DNA from 2 places in the Streptomyces sp. NBC_00258 genome. Region 2 is predicted to be linked to the other one. Evidence: riboswitches for the same ligand, from Rfam matches in the RefSeq annotation. Region 2 holds a riboswitch; the other holds the start of a gene.
The links. A riboswitch is a leader RNA that binds a small molecule or an ion and turns the genes downstream of it on or off. The one in region 2 is predicted to bind glycine.
Positions count from the first base shown of each region.

Region 1: it holds a riboswitch for glycine, as region 2 does, so the genes downstream of both, gcvP (aminomethyl-transferring glycine dehydrogenase) here and gcvT (glycine cleavage system aminomethyltransferase GcvT) in region 2, are expected to answer to the same signal.

Region 1 covers NZ_CP108081.1:9,792,951-9,804,524, reverse strand. Annotated here, with positions in the region: gene gcvP (aminomethyl-transferring glycine dehydrogenase) at 1-2,687, opposite strand, end outside; glycine riboswitch at 2,873-2,968, opposite strand; gene OG718_RS43610 (PRC-barrel domain-containing protein) at 3,073-3,447, shown strand; gene OG718_RS43605 (DNA polymerase IV) at 3,755-5,155, opposite strand; gene OG718_RS43600 (MerR family transcriptional regulator) at 5,318-5,950, opposite strand; gene OG718_RS43595 (bifunctional nuclease family protein) at 6,165-6,638, opposite strand; gene ftsR (transcriptional regulator FtsR) at 6,725-7,459, opposite strand; gene OG718_RS43585 (FHA domain-containing protein) at 7,502-8,437, opposite strand; gene OG718_RS43580 (DUF881 domain-containing protein) at 8,499-9,407, opposite strand; gene OG718_RS43575 (small basic family protein) at 9,413-9,745, opposite strand; gene OG718_RS43570 (DUF881 domain-containing protein) at 9,742-10,644, opposite strand; gene OG718_RS43565 (mannose-1-phosphate guanyltransferase) at 10,735-11,574, opposite strand, start outside.
Region 2 covers NZ_CP108081.1:4,286,740-4,298,313, forward strand. Annotated here, with positions in the region: gene OG718_RS18945 (enhanced serine sensitivity protein SseB) at 1-672, opposite strand, end outside; gene OG718_RS18950 (AAA family ATPase) at 789-1,475, opposite strand; glycine riboswitch at 1,710-1,817, shown strand; glycine riboswitch at 1,818-1,947, shown strand; gene gcvT (glycine cleavage system aminomethyltransferase GcvT) at 1,981-3,108, shown strand; gene gcvH (glycine cleavage system protein GcvH) at 3,285-3,662, shown strand; gene glyA (serine hydroxymethyltransferase) at 3,676-4,953, shown strand; gene OG718_RS18970 (L-serine ammonia-lyase) at 5,091-6,458, shown strand; gene OG718_RS18975 (aldehyde dehydrogenase family protein) at 6,577-6,903, opposite strand; gene OG718_RS18980 (GntR family transcriptional regulator) at 7,111-7,806, opposite strand; gene glyA (serine hydroxymethyltransferase) at 7,902-9,227, shown strand; gene OG718_RS18990 (sarcosine oxidase subunit beta family protein) at 9,224-10,444, shown strand; gene OG718_RS18995 (sarcosine oxidase subunit delta) at 10,468-10,764, shown strand; gene OG718_RS19000 (sarcosine oxidase subunit alpha family protein) at 10,761-11,574, shown strand, end outside.

The DNA of each region.
Region 1 (11,574 bases), 5.5 Mb from region 2:
TTGTCGTCCGCCGCCCACTCGCCCGAGCCGACCTTCTCGATCTCCGCACGGATCGCGATCATCGCGTTGCAGAACCGGTCGATCTCGGTCAGGTCCTCGCTCTCCGTGGGCTCGATCATCAGCGTGCCGGCCACCGGGAACGACATCGTCGGCGCGTGGAACCCGTAGTCGATCAGCCGCTTGGCGACGTCGTCGACGCTCACGCCGGTCGCCTTGGTCAGCGGCCGCAGGTCGATGATGCACTCGTGCGCCACGAGCCCGCCGGGACCGGTGTAGAGCACCGGGTAGTGCGGTTCGAGCCGCTTGGCGATGTAGTTGGCACTGAGGACGGCGACCTGCGTGGCCCGCCTGAGCCCCTCACCGCCCATGAGACGGACGTACGCCCACGAGATGGGCAGGATGCCCGCGGAGCCCCAGGGAGCGGCCGAGATCGGGCCCACGCCCGTCTCCGGGCCCGCGGCGGGCTGCAGCGGGTGGTTCGGCAGATACGGCGCCAGGTGCGAGCGCACCCCGACCGGACCCACGCCCGGACCGCCGCCGCCGTGCGGGATGCAGAACGTCTTGTGCAGGTTGAGGTGCGAGACGTCGCCACCGAAGTGCCCCGGCTTGGCAAGCCCCACCAGCGCGTTGAGGTTGGCGCCGTCGACGTACACCTGGCCGCCCGCCTCGTGCACCTGGGCGCAGATGTCGGCGACGTGCTCCTCGAACACCCCGTGCGTCGAGGGGTACGTGATCATCAGCACCGACAGTTCGTCGCGGTGCTGCTCGATCTTGGCCCGCAGGTCCTCGACGTCGATCTCGCCGTCGTCGGAGGTCTTCACGACGACGACCTTCATCCCGGCCATCACGGCGCTCGCGGCGTTCGTCCCGTGCGCGGACGACGGGATGAGGCAGACGGTGCGCTGCTCGTCGCCATTGGCCCGGTGATAGCCGCGTACGGCCAACAGACCGGCCAGCTCGCCCTGCGAACCGGCGTTGGGCTGCAGCGACACCTTGTCGTAGCCCGTGACCTCGGCGAGCCGCTCCTCCAGCTCACGGATGAGCGTGAGATAGCCCTGCGCCTGCTCGGCGGGCGCGAAGGGGTGCAGCTGGCCGAACTCGGGCCAGGTGACCGGCTCCATCTCGGTCGTCGCGTTGAGCTTCATCGTGCAGGAGCCCAGCGGGATCATGCCCCGGTCGAGCGCGTAGTCACGGTCGGCGAGCCGGCGCAGGTAGCGCAGCATCGCGGTCTCGGAACGGTACTGGTGGAAGACCGGGTGCGTGAGGTACTCGTCGGTGCGCAGCTGCGCGGCCGGCAGTGTGTCCTCCGTCGCCCCGTCCAGCACGGCAACGTCGCCGTCGACCCCGAACGCGGCCCAGACGGCGCCCAGTTGGGCCCGCGTGGTGGTCTCGTCGCAGGCGAGGGACAGGTGGTCGGCGTCGACGAGCCGGAGGTTGACCCCGCCCCGGCGCGCGGCCGCGAGCGTCTCGGCCGCCTTGCCCGGCACCCGCACGGTGAGGGTGTCGAAGTACGCCTCGTGGACGACCTCGACCCCGCCGGCCTTCAGACCCGCGGCGAGGATCGTGGCGTACCGGTGGGTGCGCCGCGCGATGGACTTCAGGCCCTGGGGACCGTGGTAGACGGCGTACATCCCGGCCATCACGGCGAGCAGCACCTGAGCCGTACAGATGTTGCTGGTCGCCTTCTCACGGCGGATGTGCTGCTCCCGCGTCTGCAGGGCGAGCCGGTACGCCTTGTTGCCGTCCGCGTCGACCGAGACGCCGACGAGCCGGCCGGGCAGGCTGCGCGCGAACTTCTCGCGCACGGCCATGTATCCGGCGTGCGGCCCACCGAAGCCCATCGGCACACCGAAGCGCTGGGTCGTACCGACCGCGATGTCGGCGCCCAGCTCACCGGGCGAGGTGAGCAGCGTCAGGGCGAGCAGATCGGCCGCCACGGTGACGACCGCGCCCAGCTCGTGCGCCCGCTCGACGACGGGCTTGAGGTCCCGTACGGCACCGGAGGCGCCCGGGTACTGGAGGAGCACGCCGTTGATCTCGCGCTCGGCGAGTTCGGCCGGAATGCCGTCGCTCAGGTCGGCGACCACGACCTCGACGCCCGTCGGCTCGGCGCGGGTCTCGATCACGGCGATGGTCTGCGGCATGGTGTCCGCGTCGACCAGGAACAGGCCCTTCTTGTTCTTGCCCATGCGCCGCGACAGCGCCATGGCCTCGGCGGCGGCCGTGCCCTCGTCGAGCAGCGAGGCCCCGGAGGTCGGCAGTCCGGTCAGCTCGGCGACCACGGTCTGGAAGTTGAGCAGCGCCTCCAGGCGACCCTGCGAGATCTCCGGCTGATACGGCGTGTACGCGGTGTACCAGGCCGGGCTCTCCATGACGTTGCGCAGGATCACGGGCGGCGTGAACGTCCCGTAGTACCCGAGCCCGATCATGGAGTCCAGCACCTGGTTGCGGTCCGCGAGGGAGCGCAGCTCGCTCAGTACCTCGGCCTCGGTGCGGGCGCCCGGCAGTTCGAGCGAGTCGGCGTTCTTGATCACATCCGGGACCGCGGTGGCCGTCAGCTCGTCGAGCGAGCCGTACCCCACGTGCGCGAGCATCTTGGCCCGGGCTTCGGTGTCGGGCCCGATGTGGCGCTGCTCGAAGGGGATTCCCTGTTCGAGCTCTGAGAGCGGAATACGATGGGCGGTCATTGCGGAGGCCTCCTGGTCTGACGACCTTCGAGGGGCACCACGTCATGGGTGCCCGGACGGCCTCCCCCTCTGTCATCTCAACCTGAGAGCTTCACCGGTTTGCCCGTGAAGGCGCACCGGCTTTCACCGTCGGTGAGAGCGGAACCCGTCAAAAACTCGGACACCGCTCTGCTTTCCAGAGTGACCTCGTCCATGCGGTACGTGGGCCTGAGAGATTCCGGGGAGGATTTGCTCCTTCGGCGCCTCCGATGAAGCCTGGAGGACTCTCCCGCATGGGGTCAGCAGCCGTTGCCCAGGGTACCAGCGGGGTTCCCCCGAGTGGCCGCCCTCCCCAAAGTGCTCTTTCGTAGTGCTTACGGATGAGTTGCGAGCAGCTGGAGGGCCCGTGCAGACCGACATCGATCCGCGCAACCTGATAGGCCGCAAGGCGTTCGACCGCAACGGCACCAAGATCGGCACGGTCGACGAGGTCTACCTCGACGACGCGACCGGCGTACCGGAGTGGGCGGCCATACGCACCGGCCTGTTCAGCAGAGACGCCTTCGTCCCCCTGGAGCCCAGCGAGCTGGCCGACGGAACCCTGCGCGTCCCCTTCGAACGCGCCCTGATCAAGGACGCCCCCGACTTCGGCGTAGGCCGCCACCTCTCCCCCGAACAGGAACTCCAGCTCTACCACCACTACGGCCTGGACGTAGCTCCCCCACCCCCCTTCCCGGACCACGACTTCGGCCACCTGGCAGGCAGGGACGAGACCCCGTAAGCGACGGCGAGGCCCCCGCCACCTCCTGGGGCAACTCGGGAAACGGCCGTCACCTCCTGGGGCGGCTCGGAGAGGGCCGTCACCTCCTGGGGCGGCTCGGAAAGGGCCGTCACCTCCTGGGGCAGCTCGGGAACAACCCGTCTCCTAGCGGCAAGGGATCAGCCCCGCCTCTTAGGGGCGCGGGGAACTGCGCGACAAGCCACAACGGCCCCGCACCCACAAACGCACCCCAGTCACCCCCGTCTTTCAGGGGCGCGGGGAACTGCGCGATCAGCCACAACGCACCCGCAGACACAAACGCACCCAATCACCCCTCCCCGCCCGCCGCAGGCGACCCCGCAGGCGCCCCCACATCCCCAGGCCGTCGCTCCACCAACGGCAACGGCTCCGCAGCCTCCAACAAAGGATCATCGCTCCGAAACGTCCGCACCCGCCCGGGCAAGGAGTCCGGCGTCTCGAACCGCACAGTCACCCGCCCCAGCCCACTCCCCTGCACCCACCCGTGCCCGAACTCGGCATGCCGCACGTCGTGCCCCGCATGCCACCGCCGCTCAGCAGGAGGCACCGGCTCCTCGACCACCTCCTCGGCTTCTTCCTTCTCCGCATGTTCCAACTCCTCGGCGGCGGCAGCAGCGGTCCGAGCCTGGGCGAAGAGGTCCTCCTGCGTGTAGTCGGCAAGCCCCGAGACCCCCACCCCCAGAAGCCGTACGCCGCCCGTGGTGTCCACGGACTCCAGCAACCGCGCGGCGGCCTCCCGCACCACCGCGGGGTCGTCCGTGGGCCCCCTGAGCGTCTCGGACCGGGTCAGCGTCGAGAAGTCGTACCGCCGGACCTTCAGCACGATGGTCCGCCCCGACAGATGCGCGCCCCGCAACCGCCGCACACACCGGTCAGCGAGCCGCTGCACCTCCATCCGCACGCGGACCCGGTCATGGATGTCCACGTCGTACGTGTCCTCTACGGACACCGACTTGGTGTCCCGCTCGGCCACCACGGGCCGCACGTCGTGCGCGAGTGCCATGGCGTACAGCGCGACGCCGTGGGCCTTCCCCAGGAGCCGTACGAGCTCGTCCTCGCCCGCCTCGGCGATCTCCCCGACCGTGGTGATCCCGGCCCGCCGCAGATGGTCCCCCGTGGCGGGCCCCACGCCCGGCAGCGTACGCACGGACATGGGGGCGAGCAGCTCCCGCTCGGTGCCCGGGTCTATCAGCACCAGCCCGTCGGGCTTGGCCTGCTCGGAAGCGATCTTCGCGAGCATCTTGGAGGCGGCGAGCCCGACCGACCCGGTCAGTCCGGTGACGGCCCTGATGTCGCCGCGCAGCCTCACTCCGGTCAGCCGTGCCGACTCCGCGTCCCAGGCCGTCTGCCCGGCCTCCAGGTCCACGAAGGCCTCGTCCAGGCTCAACGGCTCCACCAGCGGCGACAGCTCCCGCAGCAGGCCCATCACCTGCTCGCTGATCTCCCGGTAGAGCCCGAAGCGCGGTACGAGATACGCGGCGTTCGGCGCCAGCCGGCGGGCCTGCGCCATGGGCATCGCCGAATGCACCCCGAAGACCCGTGCCTCGTACGAGCAGGTGGCCACCACACCTCGCGGCCCGAGCCCGCCCACGATGACCGCCTTCCCGCGCAGGCTCGGCTTGGCCGCCTGCTCCGCCGAGGCGTAGAAGGCATCCATGTCGAGATGCAGGATCGTGGGCGCGGTTCTCACATGTCCGATGCTGCCCTACGCCACTGACAATGCCCCGGCACGCGCCCTGAGGACCGGCGCGAGTCCGGACCACCCGTGGCCGAACGGCGGGCGCCCAGCGGCAGGTGGAGGGCATCAGGCAGCGAGTGTCAGGGCCGGACGGCCCCGACAGGCTCCGCCGACTCAGACCGCGCGATTACGGCGCCGCGCCAGCTCGTCCGCCGGATTGGGCCGCACAAGCGTCTCACCCGTGTCGACGCGCTCCCCGTGCAGCTGTGAGAGTGCGCTCTCCACGTCCCGCCAGACCACGCCCACCGCGATCCCGAAGATGCCCTGGCCGCCCTGGAGAAGCGCGTGGACCTCGTCGGGCGAGGAGCACTCGTAGACCGTCGCGCCGTCGCTCATCAGCGTCATCCGCTCCAGGTCCCGGAACCCGCGCTCACGCAGGTGCTGGACCGTGGTGCGGATGTTCTGCAGCGAGACACCGGTGTCGAGGAACCGCTTGACGATCTTCAGGACGACGACGTCCCGGAAGCTGTAGAGCCGCTGCGTCCCCGACCCGTAGGCGGCGCGCACGCTCGGCTCGACGAGCCCTGTTCTGGCCCAGTAGTCCAGCTGCCGGTAGGTGATGCCCGCGGCCGCGCAGGCCGTGGGCCCCCGATAACCGACCTCCTCGGGCGTCACTTCGCCGTCTTCGGGCACCGCCGTCGGCCGCTGCACGTGATCGGCCGCGCTGCTGTGAAGCGGGTACGGGCTGCTCTCCCCCAGACCGGGTCCGGGGGCACCCCCAGCCGTACCGTCGCCGCTGCTTCTCACGCCGACCTCCGTCCTTGACCTGCCTTCTCGAAGGTAGGCAGCCACCAGGGGTGCGTCAACGACCGCCACACTCGGCACGCCGAGTGATAATCACCCTAGGAGTGGTTTCCCGTGTCCCACCGCGGGGAAAGGCTAGCCGAATGCTCTCGGGACAAGCGCCGCACGGCCTGTTGTCCGGCGGTCCCGGAGGGTCACTGGAGCCCGGACCGGAAGGTCACTGGCTGTTGGTCCCGAAGTCCTCGGGCGAGATCTGGTCGAGGAACTCGCGGAACTTCTCCACCTCGTCCTCCTGCTCGTCCGGGATGGCGATGCCGGCGTCGTCCAGCACCCCGTCACTGCCGTAGATCGGCGTCCCGGTGCGCAGCGCGAGCGCTATGGCGTCGGACGGCCGGGCACTGACCTCGACCCCGCTGGCGAACACCAGCTCCGCATAGAAGACGCCCTCCCGCAGGTCCGTGATGCGCACCTCGGTGAGCTCCTGGCCGACGGCCTCCAACACGTCCTTGAACAGGTCGTGGGTCAGCGGTCGCGCGGGGGCCATGCCCTGCTGAGCGAAGGCGATCGCCGTCGCCTCCCCCGGCCCGATCCAGATGGGGAGGTAACGGTCGCCTCCCACTTCACGCAGGAGCACGATCGGTTGGTTGGAGGGCATTTCGACCCGGACACCTACGACGTCGAGCTCGTTCACACAGCAACCCTAGGCCGTGCCCGGCATCTTTGGGTAGTCGGGCACGGAATGGGCGCCCGATCCCGCGCTCCGCGCGGCCCACCGGGTCAGGGAAGCCGCACCCCGAGCGCGGACTGCACCAGCGCGGCGTGCAGTTTCACCGCGAGCCCCGCCAGCTCCTTGGTCTGCGCCTCCGCGTGCGCCCTGGTCTGCGGATTGCGGTGACGCCGCAGCGGGGCCACGACCTGGTCCACAAGGCCGGCCTCACGGTCTGCGGCTGCCTTAACGGCTCGCAGATGGCGCGGCTCGATCCCGAACCGCCCCAGTTCGACGACGAGACCGGCCACGGTCACCGCCTCGGCGTCGTAGACCCCCTCCGGCAGCGGTGTGATGAGCCCGTACGACTCCCACTCCTCGAGCTCCTGCTCGCCGATCTCCACGGCGGCCAGCAGCTCGGCCCGCCCGATCCGGGCCACGGTCGGCCCCTCCGACTCGCAGAGCGCCTCGCCGTCGCGCTGGCGCCCCACGGACGGCAACGGCAGCGCCTCACCGCGCTCCACGGCGTCCAGGTGCTCGCGGATCACCTTCAGGGGCAGATAGTGGTCCCGCTGCATCCTCAGGACGTGCCCGAGGCGCTCGACGTCACCCGGGCTGAACTTCCGGTACCCCGACGGTGTCCGCTGCGGCTCGATGAGCCCCTCCGACTCCAGGAAACGGATCTTGGAGATGGTGACTTCGGGGAATTCGTCGCGCAGCAGAGTGAGCACCGTGCCGATGCTCATCAGACCGTTGTCCATGGCGGCGGTGCCGTGGCCGACACCGCCGCTCGGTGTTCGAAGCATGGACCTTCCTGAGGGTCCCCCCGGACCGGGTCCGGGGGCGGGTCAGATACCCCGCTGGCTCGCGTAGAAGACCAGCCGGTACTTGCCGATCTGCACCTCGTCGCCGTTCGACAGCGGGACCGAGTCGATCCGCTCCCGGTTGACGTACGTGCCGTTGAGGCTGCCGACGTCCGCCACCGTGAACGAGCCGTCGGGAACGCGACGGAACTCCACATGGCGACGCGACACGGTCACGTCGTCCAGGAAGATGTCGCTCTGCGGATGACGGCCGGCGGTGGTCAGCTCGCCGTCCAGCAGGAAGCGGCTGCCCGAGTTGGGCCCGCGGCGCACCACCAGGAGCGCCGAGCCGAGCGGCAGCGCGTCGACCGCGGCCTGCGCCTCGGGCGAGAGCATCGGCATCTGCGTCTGGCCGGTGGCCTCGGCGTCGTAGGCCTCGAGGCCCGAGATGGAGATCGTCGAGGTGGTCTCCGACGGACGCTCGGGGGTCGCCCCGGCCCGCAACGGAGCACCGCAGTTGGAGCAGAAGCGGCTCGCCTCCGCGTTGCGGTTACCGCACCTCGTACACACCAGGGCCGACATGGACGGATCCTCCTGCCGCGGCTGCCCCGTGGGGGCGTTGGACGCATACGGGTCGGAGCCGAAACCTATGCGTCCCGACTGGGCAGGGTCAACAGACGGCGCGCCCTGACCACCGGAAATGTCACCGCCCGGACCACCGACCTGGTCGCGGAACAGGGGGCGGTCCCCTTGATCCTCGCCCTCTGCGGGGCGCTGCGCACGATGGCGGGCAGTGGCGTTGTCATTGCCCTCTCGCGCGCTCTTGCCGAACAACTTCGCAAACAACTTCACGGGCGATTCCCCTTGACCGAAACAGACCCGCCCGTGGGGCAGGACGAACCCTGATTGCACACACCGGTCGAGCCGGACACCCTCACAACGTCCGTATCCACCAGACAGTTTCCACCACGCACCACCCATTCGGTGCGTCGACCCCCCGCAACCTCATGCCCTCGAGGAGCCGCCCCCAAGCGCCCCCGGTTCACTGGGAGGACGACCGAGCGTAGTCAGGCCGCTTCGCCGGTCGCAAGGCGTCCACGATGATCTTGTCCGAACGTTCCACCGTGACAGTGGCCTGCTCCTTCTCCAAAGTCTGCACCACTCCGCCCGGGATGTTGAGCGCCGGTTCGAGGTCCTGAGGCTTGCCGATGACCTTGAAACGATACGGGGCGCTGATCTTGTTCCCGTCGACGGCGACTCCGCCGCTCACATCCGTCAGATAGGTGCCCGCGACGACCCGCACGCCGTTGACCTGGATCGCCTCCGCTCCGGCGGCACGCAGTTCCTGGATCGCGTCGAGCAGCATGTCGGCCTCGACCGTCCCCTTCTCGTCCTCGATGGTCAGCGTGATGCCGGGACCCTGCGCCGCCACGGTGCCCGCCAGGATGCCGAGTTGCTTCTCCTTCTCGACCGTCTGCTTGCGGGCCTCCTCGGCCTGGTCCGAACTGTTCTCCAGCTCGGTGCGCTGATCCTCCAGCCCCTGCTTCTCCTCTTCCAGACGCTGCGTACGGTCGTCCAGTTCATCGAGGATGCGTACGAGATCCTCCTGACGCGCGCCGCGGAGGGCGCCGTCGCTGTCACTGTTGGACGCCACCTGCACGGCGAGACCGAAGCCGAGGCCGAACAGCAGGAGGGCGACGATGAACTGCGCACGCGACACGCGCGGCGGCCAAAGACCCTTCACCAGCCGCTGCCGACCGGTCAGGACCGGCTTGTGCGGTTCCGCCTCGACGTCCGGCGGCTCCGGGTTCGCCTCGGCCCGCGCCTCCTCCGCCCGCACCTCGTCGGGAAGTTCCTTGCGCAGGCGGTTCTCGGAGGCCTCCGGGGTTTCAGGGGCTTCCGGACTCCTGGGAGTCTCAGGGGTCTCTGGGGTCTCGTCCTGGCTGCTCATCGGCCTCACGCCCGGAACACGTGACGGCGGATCGCCGCGGCGTTGGAGAAGATCCGGATGCCGAGGACGACCACGACACCCGTGGACAGCTGGGCGCCCACACCCAGCTTGTCGCCGAGGAAGACGATCAGCGCGGCCACGACGACGTTGGACAGGAACGACACCACGAAGACCTTGTCGTCGAAGATGCCGTCGAGCATCGCCCGCAGACCTCCGAACACGGCGTCGAGCGCCGCGACGACGGCGATCGGAAGATAGGGCTCGACCACCGCCGGAACCTCGGGCCGGACCAACAATCCAGCCACGACTCCCACGACGAGGCCCAGTACGGCGATCACGATGTGCCTTTCTCTGTGCTCGGTTGCGCTGTTCGTACGATCACACTCGGTGCGGCGGGCAGCCGGACCTCGTCCTCGACGGAAATGCTGGTCCGGATACCGAAGTTCTTCCGCAGCGCGTCCAGATACTGTCCGTCACCGCTGTTCTGGAACTCGGTGCTCAGCCGCTTGCCGTCCCCCACCGCCAGCACCGTGTAGGGCGGCACCAGGGGCTTGTTGTCGACCAGTATCGCGTCACCCGCGGCCCTGATCGCGGACAGCGCCGTCAGCCGCTGTCCGTTGATCGAGATGGCCTCGGCGCCCGACTCCCACAGCCCGTTGACCACGCGCTGCATGTCGCGGTCGCGCACCCGCCCGGTGTCGGAGAAGCCCGACGTCTCGCGTGCGTCTCCGTCGCCGGCCTCGTCGGCTTCCTTGGCGTCGTCCACGACGAGCTTCACACCGGGGCCGTGCACTTCGACCGCCCCGGACAGGATGCCCACCAGCTCGCCCTGGTCGCCGCCGTGTTTCTTCAGCGCCTCGCGCTGCCGCGCGCTCACGTCGTCGCGGAGCTTGTCGATACTGCCCTCGAGCTTGTCGGCCGCCGACGTCTCGCGGTCGATGCGGTCGATGAGTTCCTCGCGCTCCTTGGCGACGACCGGAGCCGCTATCCGCGCCTGCGCGGCGCCTACGGTCACCACGAGGGCCGCGAGCACCAGACCGGCCGCGAGTCCCAGCTTCGCCCGCAACGTCTTCGGCAGGGCGCCGGTCCCGTCGGCCTTCTTTCGGGCGGCCGCCTCCGCGTACCCGTCGTCGAGGCTGTGGTCCATGACGTTGGTGAGCAGCGACATGGATGCGTCCGGGCGCGGGGGGCGCGTAGGAGTGCTCCGAACGGGGGGCTGCTGCGGCATGCCGCACATCGTCGCACGTCGCGGGCAGTACCTCCGAATGGCCCCACCGTCGTGCCGGACGTGCCCCTTTGGAGCACGTCCGGCACGCGCGCGTGCAGCTCAGCGACCGGCGCTGTCCACCACCGACGACCACTCGTCGAGCAGGGCCTGCGCCGACGCGTCGTCGGGCCCTTCGGCCCACAGATGCGTGACCGCCTCCGCCCGGTCCGGAAGAACCATCACCCAGCGCCCGTCGGTCTCCACCACACGTACGCCGTCGGTCGTGTCCACGAACCGGTCACCCGCCGCTTCGACGACGCGCCGCATCACAAGTCCCTTGACCGCCCAGGGAGTCGCGAGGTCGCGCTTGAGGACGTGCGCCCGGGGAATCCGCGCGTCGATCTGGCTGAGAGTGAGCTGCGTCCGCGCCACCAGGCCGATAAGCCGTACGAAGGCAGCCGTACCGTCGAAGACACTGCTGAACTCCGGCACGATGAAGCCACCGCGCCCGTCGCCCCCGAAGATCGTCGACTCCTCGCGCCCGACACGCGTCAGATCGTCCGGCGACGTCGTCGTCCAGTCGACCTGGGTCCCGTGGTACGCCGCCACCTGCTCGGCGATCCTCGTGGTGGTCACGGGCAACGCCACCCGCCCGCTCCGTCGTTCGGCGGCCACCAGGTCGAGCATGACGAGCAGCGCCCGGTCGTCCTCGATGATCCGTCCCTTCTCGTCGACGAGCGACAGCCGCTCGCCGACCGGGTCGAATCGCACCCCGAACGCGGCGCGTGCGGACGCCACTATCTCGCCGAGCCGCACCATCCCCGACCTGCGGGCGTCCGCGGTCTCCGTGGGCCGCGACTCGTCGAGACCGGGATTGATGGTCAGCGAGTCGACCCCGAGCTTGCCCAGGAGGCTGGGCAGCACCAGCCCGGCACTACCGTTCGACGCGTCCACGACCAC
Region 2 (11,574 bases):
GGCCCGGCCCACGGCGTCCAGCGGGAGGGTGCGGGCCTCGTCGTGCCAGTGGGCAAGCTCGACACCGATGAACATCACGGGATCGCCACCCTCGATGCTCGCCAGACAGCGGCGGGCGCTCAGGACGACACCGGTCGCGGCGAACTCCGCGGACGCGGCGGACAGGAAGTCCACCGGGTCGTGCTGCCAGTCCGGCTGGAACAGCCGCACCCGGCCGCCGCCCGCCGACCCGTCCAGCTCCGTACGCCCGGCCCGGCACAGCTCGGCCACGGCGGGCGGCGGCAGCGGCACCCCGACCGTGCCGTCCGGGTTCACCACGATGCCCACCTGGGGCGGAAGACCGCGCGCGAACTCGACGGCGGGCGCCACCGTGTACGACATGTGGTCGCCGACGACCTGGCGGAACTGCTGCTCCGAGGAGAAGACCGGCACGTACGCCTGTCCGCCGAACTCCATCGTGGGCAGGTCGAGCGGGCCGCTGTGCGGGCCGCCGCCCTCGGGCAGCGGCACCCACAGGAAGCTGCGGCCCATGACCTCCACGATCCGGGCGCCCGCCGAAGGCGACGCCGCACCGAGGGAGGCGGCCAGTACCGCCTCCAACTCGTTGCCGGGCCAGCCGACATGGGGGTGTGGGTGTGCTTGCACCGGAATGTCCTGTGCCGGGAAGTCCATCTCTCTACCGCCTGCTCGAACCGCCGTCTGCGGCTGTCGAGATTACGCGCACGCGCCCTCCCCCGCCGCAGTCCGTCCGGTCACCGGGACCTCGGTCCGTCCGGCTCACCGGAACCTCAGTCGCCGAAGTCGACCCGCCGCAGCACGTCCGCCGCCGCCCGGTCGATGAGCACCGCCGAACCGCAGCCCTCCGGCATCTCGCCCTTCTCCACGGACCGCAGCAGCCGGCCGAACGCGCCGCGGTGCCGCGCGAACGCGTACCGCGAGACGCCGCGGCCCCGCTCGCGCTGGCCGTCCAGGGCCGTGCCGGGGTCCACGTCGAGCAGCAGCAGGTGCAGGGTGCCGCCGCGCCGCCGGGCGTCCCGGGCCAGCCAGCTGCGCACCCAGGCCTGCGTCCCGCAGTCGTGCACCACGACCCCCTCGCCGGACCGCAGGGCCCGGCGCAGGCCCGCGTAGTGCGCGGCGCGGACCAGGGGCCGGTAGACCGCGTACGGCAGGAAGCGGGCCAGCCGGCCGTCCCAGCGGTCGCGGGTGTCCTGGGAGTCGATGCGGCGGCCCGTCACCGCCCGGCGCATCAGGGTCGACTTGCCGCTGCCGGGCAGGCCCGTGACCACCACCAGGTCGGCCGTGCCGAAGCGGAGGCCGTGCGGACTGTGTCCCGCACGCTCCCGCAGATCGCGGACGACGGGCGCCGGAAGCGGGCCGCACGCCTCCCCGGCCGGGGCAGTGGGCTGCTTGGGCAGCGCGATGGCCGCGCTCGTGGCGTACGCCGTGGTCCTGTTCACCCTGATCGTCCTCCCCATGGGGTCGGGAGACCCATCCCCGTCGAGTGTAAAGAGAAGGTAATGCGCTGGTCCCCTCATTTCTGTTCTCGTCCTGCCACAGCCCCGTCACAGATCACTGTGGATGTCTGTGGACCCGGTGCGGACGCCGTGCGGCCGGGCCGCGACGCCGTGCACCGCCCCCTCGCGAAGAGTCCCCTGCCGCGCCGCTCCGATGCGTGCAATGATGTGCCCGCCAACTGCATACCGGCCGCTTGAATCCGCGCGGGAGAGTTCCGGACACGTTTTTGCGTACGTGGTCCGGGCGCCGAAGGAGCAAGTCCCTCCCTTGAATCTCTCAGGCACCGTTACCGCGCGGGCGAGGCACATCTGAAAAGCGGGCCGTCCCCCTGTCACCAGGGCTTCGGCTCCACCCAAGGTGCAAGTCAGTGACCGTCCCTTTCGAGCGGTGGTCACGGCGAACCTCTCAGGTTCCGATGACAGATGGGGAGGAACGACCTCGCCGTCATGCCTTGGGAGCCCCACCGTGAGCAGTAACGCCCCCGTCGAACCGCGTCATACCGCGCTCGACTCCCTCCATCGTTCGCTCGGCGCGACGATGACCGATTTCGCCGGCTGGGACATGCCCCTGCGGTACGGCTCCGAGCGCGACGAGCACCTCGCCGTACGGACGAAGGCCGGGCTCTTCGACCTCTCCCACATGGGCGAGATCACCGTGACCGGGCCCCAGGCCGCCGCGCTGCTCGACTTCGCACTGGTCGGCAACATCGGGGGCGTGAAGCCCGGCCGGGCCCGCTACACCATGATCTGCCGGGCCGACGGCGGCATCCTCGACGACCTGATCGTCTACCGGCTCGCGGAGACCACGTACATGGTCGTGGCCAACGCCTCCAACGCCCAGGTCGTCCTGGACGCGCTCGTGGAACGGTCCGCGGGCTTCGACGCCGAGGTCCGCGACGACCGTGACGCGTACGCCCTGCTCGCGATCCAGGGACCCGAGTCCCCCGGCATCCTCAAGTCCCTCACCGACGCCGATCTGGACGGCCTGAAGTACTACGCCGGCCTGCCCGGCACGGTCGCCGGCGTCCCTGCGCTGATCGCGCGCACCGGCTACACCGGCGAGGACGGCTTCGAGCTGTTCGTGGCCCCGGCCGACGCCGAGAAGCTGTGGCAGGCGCTCACCGACGGGGGCGCCCCGGTCGGGCTCGTCCCGTGCGGCCTCTCCTGCCGGGACACCCTGCGCCTGGAGGCGGGCATGCCGCTGTACGGGCATGAGCTGAGCACCGCGCTCACCCCGTTCGACGCGGGGCTCGGCCGGGTCGTGAAGTTCGAGAAGGAGGGCGACTTCGTGGGGCGCGAGGCGCTGACCGAGGCCGCCGCCCGTGCCGAGTCGCAGCCCCCGCGCGTCCTCGTCGGCCTGATCGCCGAGGGCCGCCGCGTGCCGCGCGCCGGGTACCCGGTCGTCGCAGACGGCAAGGTCGTCGGTGAGGTCACCTCCGGCGCGCCCTCGCCCACTCTGGGAAAGCCGATCGCGATGGCGTACGTCGACGCCGCGCACTCCGCACCCGGAACGCCCGGTGTCGGCGTGGACATCCGGGGCAGCCACGAGCCGTACGAGGTCGTGGCGCTGCCGTTCTACAAGCGCCAGAAGTGACACTGGTCCGCGAGCGTCGGAAAGTGACACCGGTCGCGAGCGTCGGAAGTGACACCGGTTCACAGGCCCTGCGCGACACCGGTCGACAGCGTCAGAAGTGACCCAGGGCACATCCGCCCAGGTCACCCCCAGTCCCCCTGCATCAGCACTCCCCCGCGTACAGGAGAATTCAGGCCATGAGCAACCCCCAGCAGCTGCGCTACAGCAAGGAGCACGAGTGGCTGTCGGGCGCCGAGGACGGCGTCTCGACGGTCGGCATCACGGAGCACGCGGCCAACGCGCTCGGCGATGTGGTGTACGTCCAGCTCCCGGAGGTCGGTGACACGGTGACCGCGGGCGAGACCTGCGGCGAGCTGGAGTCGACCAAGTCGGTGAGCGATCTGTACTCGCCCGTCTCCGGTGAGATCACCGAGATCAACCAGGACGTCGTGGACGACCCCGCGCTGGTGAACACCGCCCCGTTCGAGGGCGGCTGGCTGTTCAAGGTACGGGTCGCGGAGGAGCCGAAGGACCTGCTCTCCGCGGACGAGTACACCGAATTCTCCGGCAGCTAAGGACTCCTGACCGATGTCGCTTCTGAACCAGTCCCTCCACGAGCTCGACCCGGACGTCGCCGCCGCCGTCGACGCCGAGCTGAACCGTCAGCAGTCCACCCTTGAAATGATCGCCTCGGAGAACTTCGCTCCGGTCGCCGTCATGGAGGCCCAGGGCTCGGTCCTCACCAACAAGTACGCCGAGGGCTACCCGGGCCGCCGCTACTACGGCGGCTGCGAGCACGTCGACGTGGCCGAGCAGATCGCCATCGACCGGGTCAAGGAGCTGTTCGGCGCCGAGTACGCCAACGTGCAGCCGCACTCGGGCGCCTCCGCCAACCAGGCCGCGCTCTTCGCGCTGGCCCAGCCCGGCGACACCATCCTCGGACTCGACCTGGCCCACGGCGGCCACCTGACCCACGGGATGCGGCTCAACTTCTCCGGCAAGCAGTTCAACGTGGTCGCCTACCACGTGGACGAGGCCGGACTGGTCGACATGGCCGAGGTCGAGCGGCTCGCCAAGGAGCACCGCCCGAAGGTGATCATCGCGGGCTGGTCGGCGTACCCGCGGCAGCTCGACTTCGCCGAGTTCCGCCGGATCGCGGACGAGGTCGAGGCCTACCTGTGGGTCGACATGGCGCACTTCGCGGGTCTGGTCGCGGCCGGTCTCCACCCGAACCCGGTGGAGCACGCGGACGTGGTCACCTCCACCACCCACAAGACGCTGGGCGGGCCCCGCGGCGGGATCATCCTCGCCAAGAAGGCCTTCGCGAAGAAGCTGAACTCGTCCGTCTTCCCGGGCTTCCAGGGCGGCCCCCTGGAGCACGTGATCGCGGCCAAGGCCGTCTCCTTCAAGGTCGCCGCCTCGGAGGACTTCAAGGAGCGCCAGCGCCGTACGGTCGAGGGCGCGCGGATCCTCGCCGAGCGGCTCACCGCGCCGGACACCCGCGCGGCCGGCGTGAACGTGCTGTCCGGCGGCACGGACGTCCACCTGATCCTGGTCGACCTGCGCGACTCGGAGCTGGACGGCCAGCAGGCCGAGGACCGCCTCCACGAGGTCGGCATCACGGTCAACCGCAACGCCGTCCCGAACGACCCACGCCCGCCGATGGTCACCTCGGGCCTGCGGATCGGCACGCCCGCCCTCGCCACCCGCGGCTTCACCGCCGAGGACTTCGCCGAGGTCGCGGACGTCATCGCCGAGGCACTGAAGGCCCCCGCGTCCTTCGGGGAGGCCGACGCCCAGGCGTTGAAGGCCCGGGTGTCCGCACTGGCGGAGAAGCACCCGCTGTACCCCGGTCTGGGCCAGTAGTCCCGTTTCACGGGGGCACCGCGCACACTGGGAGGTGTGGGCGGTGCCCCGCCCGCCCGTCACCCCACACCACCGCCCTGGTCGAAGCGCTTCGCGCCTTTCGTTTTTCTGCACCACCCCCGCTTTGAGGAGTTCCCGTGGCCATCTCGGTCTTCGACCTGTTCTCGATCGGCATCGGCCCGTCCAGCTCCCACACGGTCGGCCCGATGCGTGCCGCGCGGATGTTCGCCCGCCGGCTGCGCACCGAGGACGTCCTGTCCTCGGTGGCCTCGGTCCGCGCCGAGCTGTACGGCTCACTGGGCGCGACCGGCCACGGCCACGGCACCCCCAAGGCGGTGCTGCTCGGCCTGGAGGGCGCCTCGCCGCGCACGGTGGACGTGGAGGGGGCCGACGAACGGGTCGAGCACATCAAGTCGTCGGGCCGCATCGCCCTGCTCGGCGACCAGGAGATCGGCTTCTCCTTCGACGACGACCTGGTGCTGCACCGCCGCAAGACGCTGCCGTACCACGCGAACGGCATGACGCTGTGGGCGTACGACGCCTCGGGCGCCGAACTGCTGTCGAAGACGTACTACTCGGTCGGCGGCGGGTTCGTCGTCGACGAGGACGCGGTGGGCGCGGACCGCATCAAGCTGGACGACACGGTCCTCAAGTACCCCTTCCGCACGGGCGACGAGCTGCTGCGCCTCACCCGCGAGACGGGCCTGTCGATCTCGGCCCTGATGCTGGAGAACGAGCGGGCCTGGCGCACCGAGGACGAGATCCGCGAAGGACTGCTCGCCATCTGGCGGGTCATGCAGGCGTGCGTCTCGCGGGGCATGTCCCGCGAGGGCATCCTGCCGGGCGGCCTCAGGGTCCGCCGCCGCGCGGCCATGTCGGCCCGCCAACTGCGCGCAGAGGGCGACCCGTTGGCCCACGCCATGGAGTGGATCACGCTGTACGCGATGGCGGTGAACGAGGAGAACGCGGCGGGCGGCCGTGTCGTGACCGCCCCGACGAACGGCGCGGCCGGCATCATCCCGGCGGTCCTGCACTACTACATCAACTTCGTGCCCGGCGCGGACGAGGAGGGTGTGGTCCGCTTCATGCTGGCTGCCGGCGCCATCGGCATGCTCTTCAAGGAGAACGCCTCCATCTCGGGCGCCGAGGTCGGTTGCCAGGGCGAGGTCGGCTCGGCCTGCTCGATGGCGGCGGGCGCGCTGGCCGAGGTCCTCGGCGGCTCTCCCGAACAGGTCGAGAACGCCGCGGAGATCGGCATGGAACACAACCTCGGCCTCACCTGCGACCCGGTCGGCGGCCTCGTCCAGATCCCCTGCATCGAACGCAACGGCATGGCCGCGGTCAAGGCCGTCACGGCGGCCAGGATGGCCATGCGCGGCGACGGCTCGCACAAGGTGTCCCTCGACAAGGTCATCAAGACGATGAAGGAAACGGGCGCGGACATGAGCGTCAAGTACAAGGAGACGGCACGGGGCGGGCTGGCTGTGAACATCATCGAGTGCTGAGCGCCAGGGGAACAGGCTCTGCCCGGCACGGTGACGGACGCCCGTACCCCGTGCCGCACCTCGCCTCGGTTCCGGAGCTGGAGCCTGCCGAAGCGGGTCCACCGTCTCGACGGACGGATCAGCGCTCGTGGTTGTGCATGACGTGCTTGGTGCGCGAGTAGTCGTCCAGGGCGTAGACCGACAGGTCACGGCCGTAACCGGATCCCTTGAAGCCGCCCCAGGGGACTTCGCCGGCCAGCACGAGATGTGAGTTGACCCAGACGGTTCCGAAGTCCAGGCGCGCTGCGATGTCGTGGCTGCGGCGGGCGTTCTCGACCTCTACGCTCTGCGCGCCGGCCTCGGTGCGCTGCTCATCCGCCGCGTCGCCATGCTCGGTCGCGGGAACCTCGCCCCCGCCTCGGCCGCCCTGGCAGAGGCCCGCGCCGCCGCCCGGGACAACGACCACCGCGCATACGTGAGGTCGACCTGTGGTTCCAGGACGCCCTGGCCCGTATCGCGGACCTTCCGCAGGCCGCCCGCACCTTCGAACATCTGACGGCCCGCCTGCACATGTTCGTCACGGTGCTGGAGATGGACTACAGCCAGGCCCGCGACACCATCGCCGACGAGGACGCCGCCGTACACGACGCCTTGCTCGACGCGGACGGTCTTCTCAGATGGCGTCGCGAATGGCCCGCTCGAAGCCCTCGACGTGACTACGGGCGAGGCGTGCCGCCCTGTCGGGTTCACCGGCGATGATCGCCTCGATCAACGGCCCGTGCTCCTCGACGTGACCGGCCATGTCGGACAGACGGTCGACGAACAGGCACCAGATCCGGGTGGCCAGGTTGTCGTGGCGGACGAGGGTGTCCTCCAGGTACGGGTTGTGCGTGGCGGCGTAGATGGCGCGGTGGACCCGAAGGTCCAGGTGCATGAACTCGGTGGCGTCGTGCCGACCGGAATCCGCGCTCTCCAGCTCCTGCCGCAGAGCCGTCAGGGTCGCCCGGTCCGCGGCCGTGGCCCGCCGTGCGGCCTGGCCCGCGGCCAGGGGCTCCAGTTCCTGGCGCACCTCGGAGATGTGGGCCAGGTCGGTGATGTTGACGTCGGTGGCGAAGGTGCCGCGTCGGGGATAGGTCGTGATGAGGCGCTCGTACTGGAGGCGCTTGAGGGCCTCGCGCACCGGTGTCCGGCCGACGCCCAGGGACTGTGCCAGCTGTTCCTCGTTGATCGGTGCGCCCGGGCGGATCTCGAGCATGACGAGCCGGTCGCGGATGACGCGGTATGCGCGCTCGGCGAGAGACAGCTCCTCGCCTCCGGGCTCCCCGCCTCCGGGCTTCCCGCTTCTCGGCTCTGTCGCCAGCTGCTGCATCAATGCCCCCTTGACCTGTCTCGCGAGCTCCCATACCGTACCGCAGAGATTGATATATCAGTTGCGTACTAGTTGGCCTCCAGGATGGTGCACAGATGGCAACCAGCCCGTCGACCAGCACATTCACCCCTCCCCTCGCCCTTCCGCTCAGCGAGCTCGACCCGGAGGTCGCCGCCGCGGTGGACGCCGAGCTGAACCGTCAGCAGTCGACCCTCGAAATGATCGCCTCGGAGAACTTCGCCCCGGCCGCCGTCATGGAGGCCCAGGGGTCGGTGCTGACCAACAAGTACGCCGAGGGCTACCCGGGCCGCCGCTACTACGGCGGCTGCGAGCACGTCGACGTCATCGAGCGGCTGGCCATCGGCCGGGTCAGGGAACTGTTCGGCGCCGAGGCCGCGAACGTGCAGCCGCACTCGGGCGCCCAGGCCAACGCGGCCGCGATGTCCGCGCTGCTCCAGCCCGGCGACACGATCCTCGGCCTCGACCTGGCCCACGGCGGGCACCTGACCCACGGCATGCGCCTCAACTACTCCGGCAAGCTCTACAACGCCGTCCCGTACCACGTGGGCGAGTCCGACCTGCGTATCGACATGGACGAGGTGGAGCAACTCGCCCTCGCGCACCGGCCGAAGATGATCGTCGCCGGCTGGTCGGCCTATCCCCGCCGGCTGGACTTCGCCGCGTTCCGGCGGATCGCCGACGCGGTGGGCGCGTATCTGCTGGTGGACATGGCGCACTTCGCCGGTCTCGTGGCCGCGGGCCTGCACCCGAACCCGGTGCCGTACGCCGATGTCGTGACGACCACGACGCACAAGACCCTCGGCGGTCCGCGCGGCGGTGTGATCCTCAGCCGGGCCGGACTGGCCAAGAAGATCAACTCGGCGGTCTTCCCGGGTCAGCAGGGCGGTCCGCTGGAGCACGTCATCGCGGCGAAGGCGGTGGCCTTCAAGGTGGCGGCGAGCGAGGAGTTCAAGGAGCGCCAGCGGCGCACCCTGGACGGCGCCCGCATCCTGGACGGCCGGCTGCTGGCCGACGATGTGGCCGAGGCCGGCATCACCGTACTGACCGGCGGCACCGAAGTGCACCTGGTCCTCGTCGACCTGCGGAACTCCGCGCTCGACGGGAAGCAGGCCGAGGACCGGCTGCACCGCGTCGGCATCACCGTCAACCGCAACGCGGTGCCGTTCGACCCGCGCCCGCCGATGGTCTCCTCGGGGCTGCGGATCGGCACCCCGGCCCTGGCCACCAGGGGCTTCGGCGAGGCGGAGTTCCGGGAGACCGCCGACATCATCGCCCAGGCCCTGAAGGACGAGCGGTTCGGCGACGAGCACGCGGGCCTGCTGCGTGCCCGGGTCGAGAAGCTCGCCTCCGCCTTCCCTCTCTATCCCCACCTGCCCCACGTGAACGGAGACGCGGCATGACCAGCACGCCGCTGCCGGAGCATCCGGACTTCCTCTGGCGCAACCCGGAGCCGCGCTCCTCGTACGACGTCGTCATCGTCGGCGCGGGAGGCCACGGCCTGGCCACCGCCTACTACCTGGCCAAGAACCACGGCATCACCAACGTCGCCGTCCTGGAGAAGGGCTGGCTGGCCGGCGGCAACATGGCCCGCAACACCACGATCATCCGCTCGAACTACCTGTGGGACGAGAGCGCGGCGATCTACGAGTACGCGCTGGGGCTGTGGGAACGGCTCCCGGAGGAACTGGACTACGACTTCCTGTTCAGCCAGCGCGGTGTCCTCAACCTCGCGCACACCCTGCAGGACGTCCGCGAGGGCATGCGCCGCGTCAACGCCAACCGGCTCAACGGAGTCGACGCCGAGTGGCTCGACCCGGACCAGGTCGGCGAGGTCTGCCCGATCGTCAACCTCTCGCCGCGCACCCGGTATCCGGTCCTCGGCGGCACCTTCCAGCCGCGGGCCGGCATCGCCAAGCACGACCACGTCGCCTGGGCGCTGGCCCGCCGGGCCGACGAGATGGGCGTGGATCTCATCCAGGGCTGCGAGGTCACCGGCTTCCTCAAGGACGGCGACCGGGTCGTCGGCGTCGAGACCAACCGCGGCCGTATCCACACCGGCCGGGTCGGCCTCGCGGCCGCCGGGCACAGCAGCGTGCTGGCCGAGCGGGCGGGCGTACGGCTGCCGGTGCAGTCGCACCCCCTGCAGGCCCTGGTCTCCGAGCTGCACGAGCCGGTGCACCCGACGGTCGTCATGTCGAACCACGTGCACGTCTACGTCTCCCAGGCCCACAAGGGCGAGTTGGTGATGGGCGCGGGCGTCGACTCGTACAACGGCTACGGACAGCGCGGTTCCTTCCATGTCATCGAGCAGCAGATGGCCGCCGCCGTCGAGCTCTTCCCCGTCTTCGCCCGCGCGCACGTGCTGCGGACCTGGGGCGGCATCGTCGACGTCACCCCGGACGCCTCCCCGATCATCGGCACCACCCCCGTCGAGAACCTCTACGTCAACTGCGGCTGGGGCACCGGCGGGTTCAAGGCCACCCCCGCCGCCGGCTGGACCTTCGCCCACACCATCGCCACGGGCGAACCGCATCCCCTGAACGCCCCCTTCGCCCTCGAACGCTTCACGACGGGCGCACTGATCGACGAGCACGGCGCCGCCGCCGTGGCCCACTGAAAGCCCGCTGAGAGAAGGACACCGTGCTGCTGATCAGCTGCCCATGGTGCGGCCCCCGCGACGAGACCGAGTACCACTACGGCGGACAGGCCCACGTCCCCTACCCCGAGACCACGGCCGACCTCACCGACGAACAGTGGGGCCAGTACGTCTTCTACCGCGACAACCCCAAGGGCCCCTTCGCCGAGCGGTGGATGCACAGCGTCGGCTGCCGCCGCTGGTTCAACGTCCTGCGCGACACCGCCACCTACGAAGTGCTGACCTCCTACCGGCTCGACGAGCCCCGCCCCGAACTGCCCCAGGCCGGAGGGAACCGATGACCGACCAGCACTTCCGGCTCGGGCAGGGCGGCCGTGTCGACCGCGGCACCGTGCTGCGGTTCACCGTCGACGGCCGGGAGCTGACCGGCCACCCCGGAGACACGGTCGCCTCGGCGATGCTGGCGAACGGACTCGTCGAGGTCGCCCCGTCGATCTACCGCGGCCGCCCGCGCGGCATCGTCTCCGCGGGCGTCGAGGAACCCAACGCCCTGCTGCAGATCGGCGGTTCGTACTCGGAGGGCATGCTGCCCGCGACGACGGCGGAGCTGTACGACGGCCTGTCCGCCGCGACACTGTCCGGGATGGGCCGGCTCGACCCGGGCTCCGACCCCGCCGTCTACGACAAGAAGTACGTCCACACCGACGTCCTGGTCGTCGGCGCCGGACCGGCCGGGCTGGCGGCCGCCGCCGCTGCCGCGGGTTCCGGCGCCCGCGTGATCCTCGTCGACGACCAGCCCGAGCCCGGCGGTTCGCTGCTCTCCGGGCGTACCGAGAAGGCCGGCGGGCGGAGCGCCCTGGAGTGGGTCGCCGAGGCCGGCGCGGCACTCCTCGCCGCCCCCGAGGTCGTCGTACTGCACCGCACCACGGCCTTCGGCTCGTACGACGACAACTACGTTCTGGCCCTCCAGCGGCGAACCGACCACCTCGGAGCCGATGCCCCCGAACCGTCCACGGGTGTCTCGCGCCAGCGGCTGTGGCACATCCGCGCTCGCCAGGTGATCCTGGCGACCGGCGCTCACGAGCGCCCGCTGGTCTTCGCCGGCAACGACCGCCCCGGCGTGATGCTCGCGGCGGCCGTGCGCTCGTACG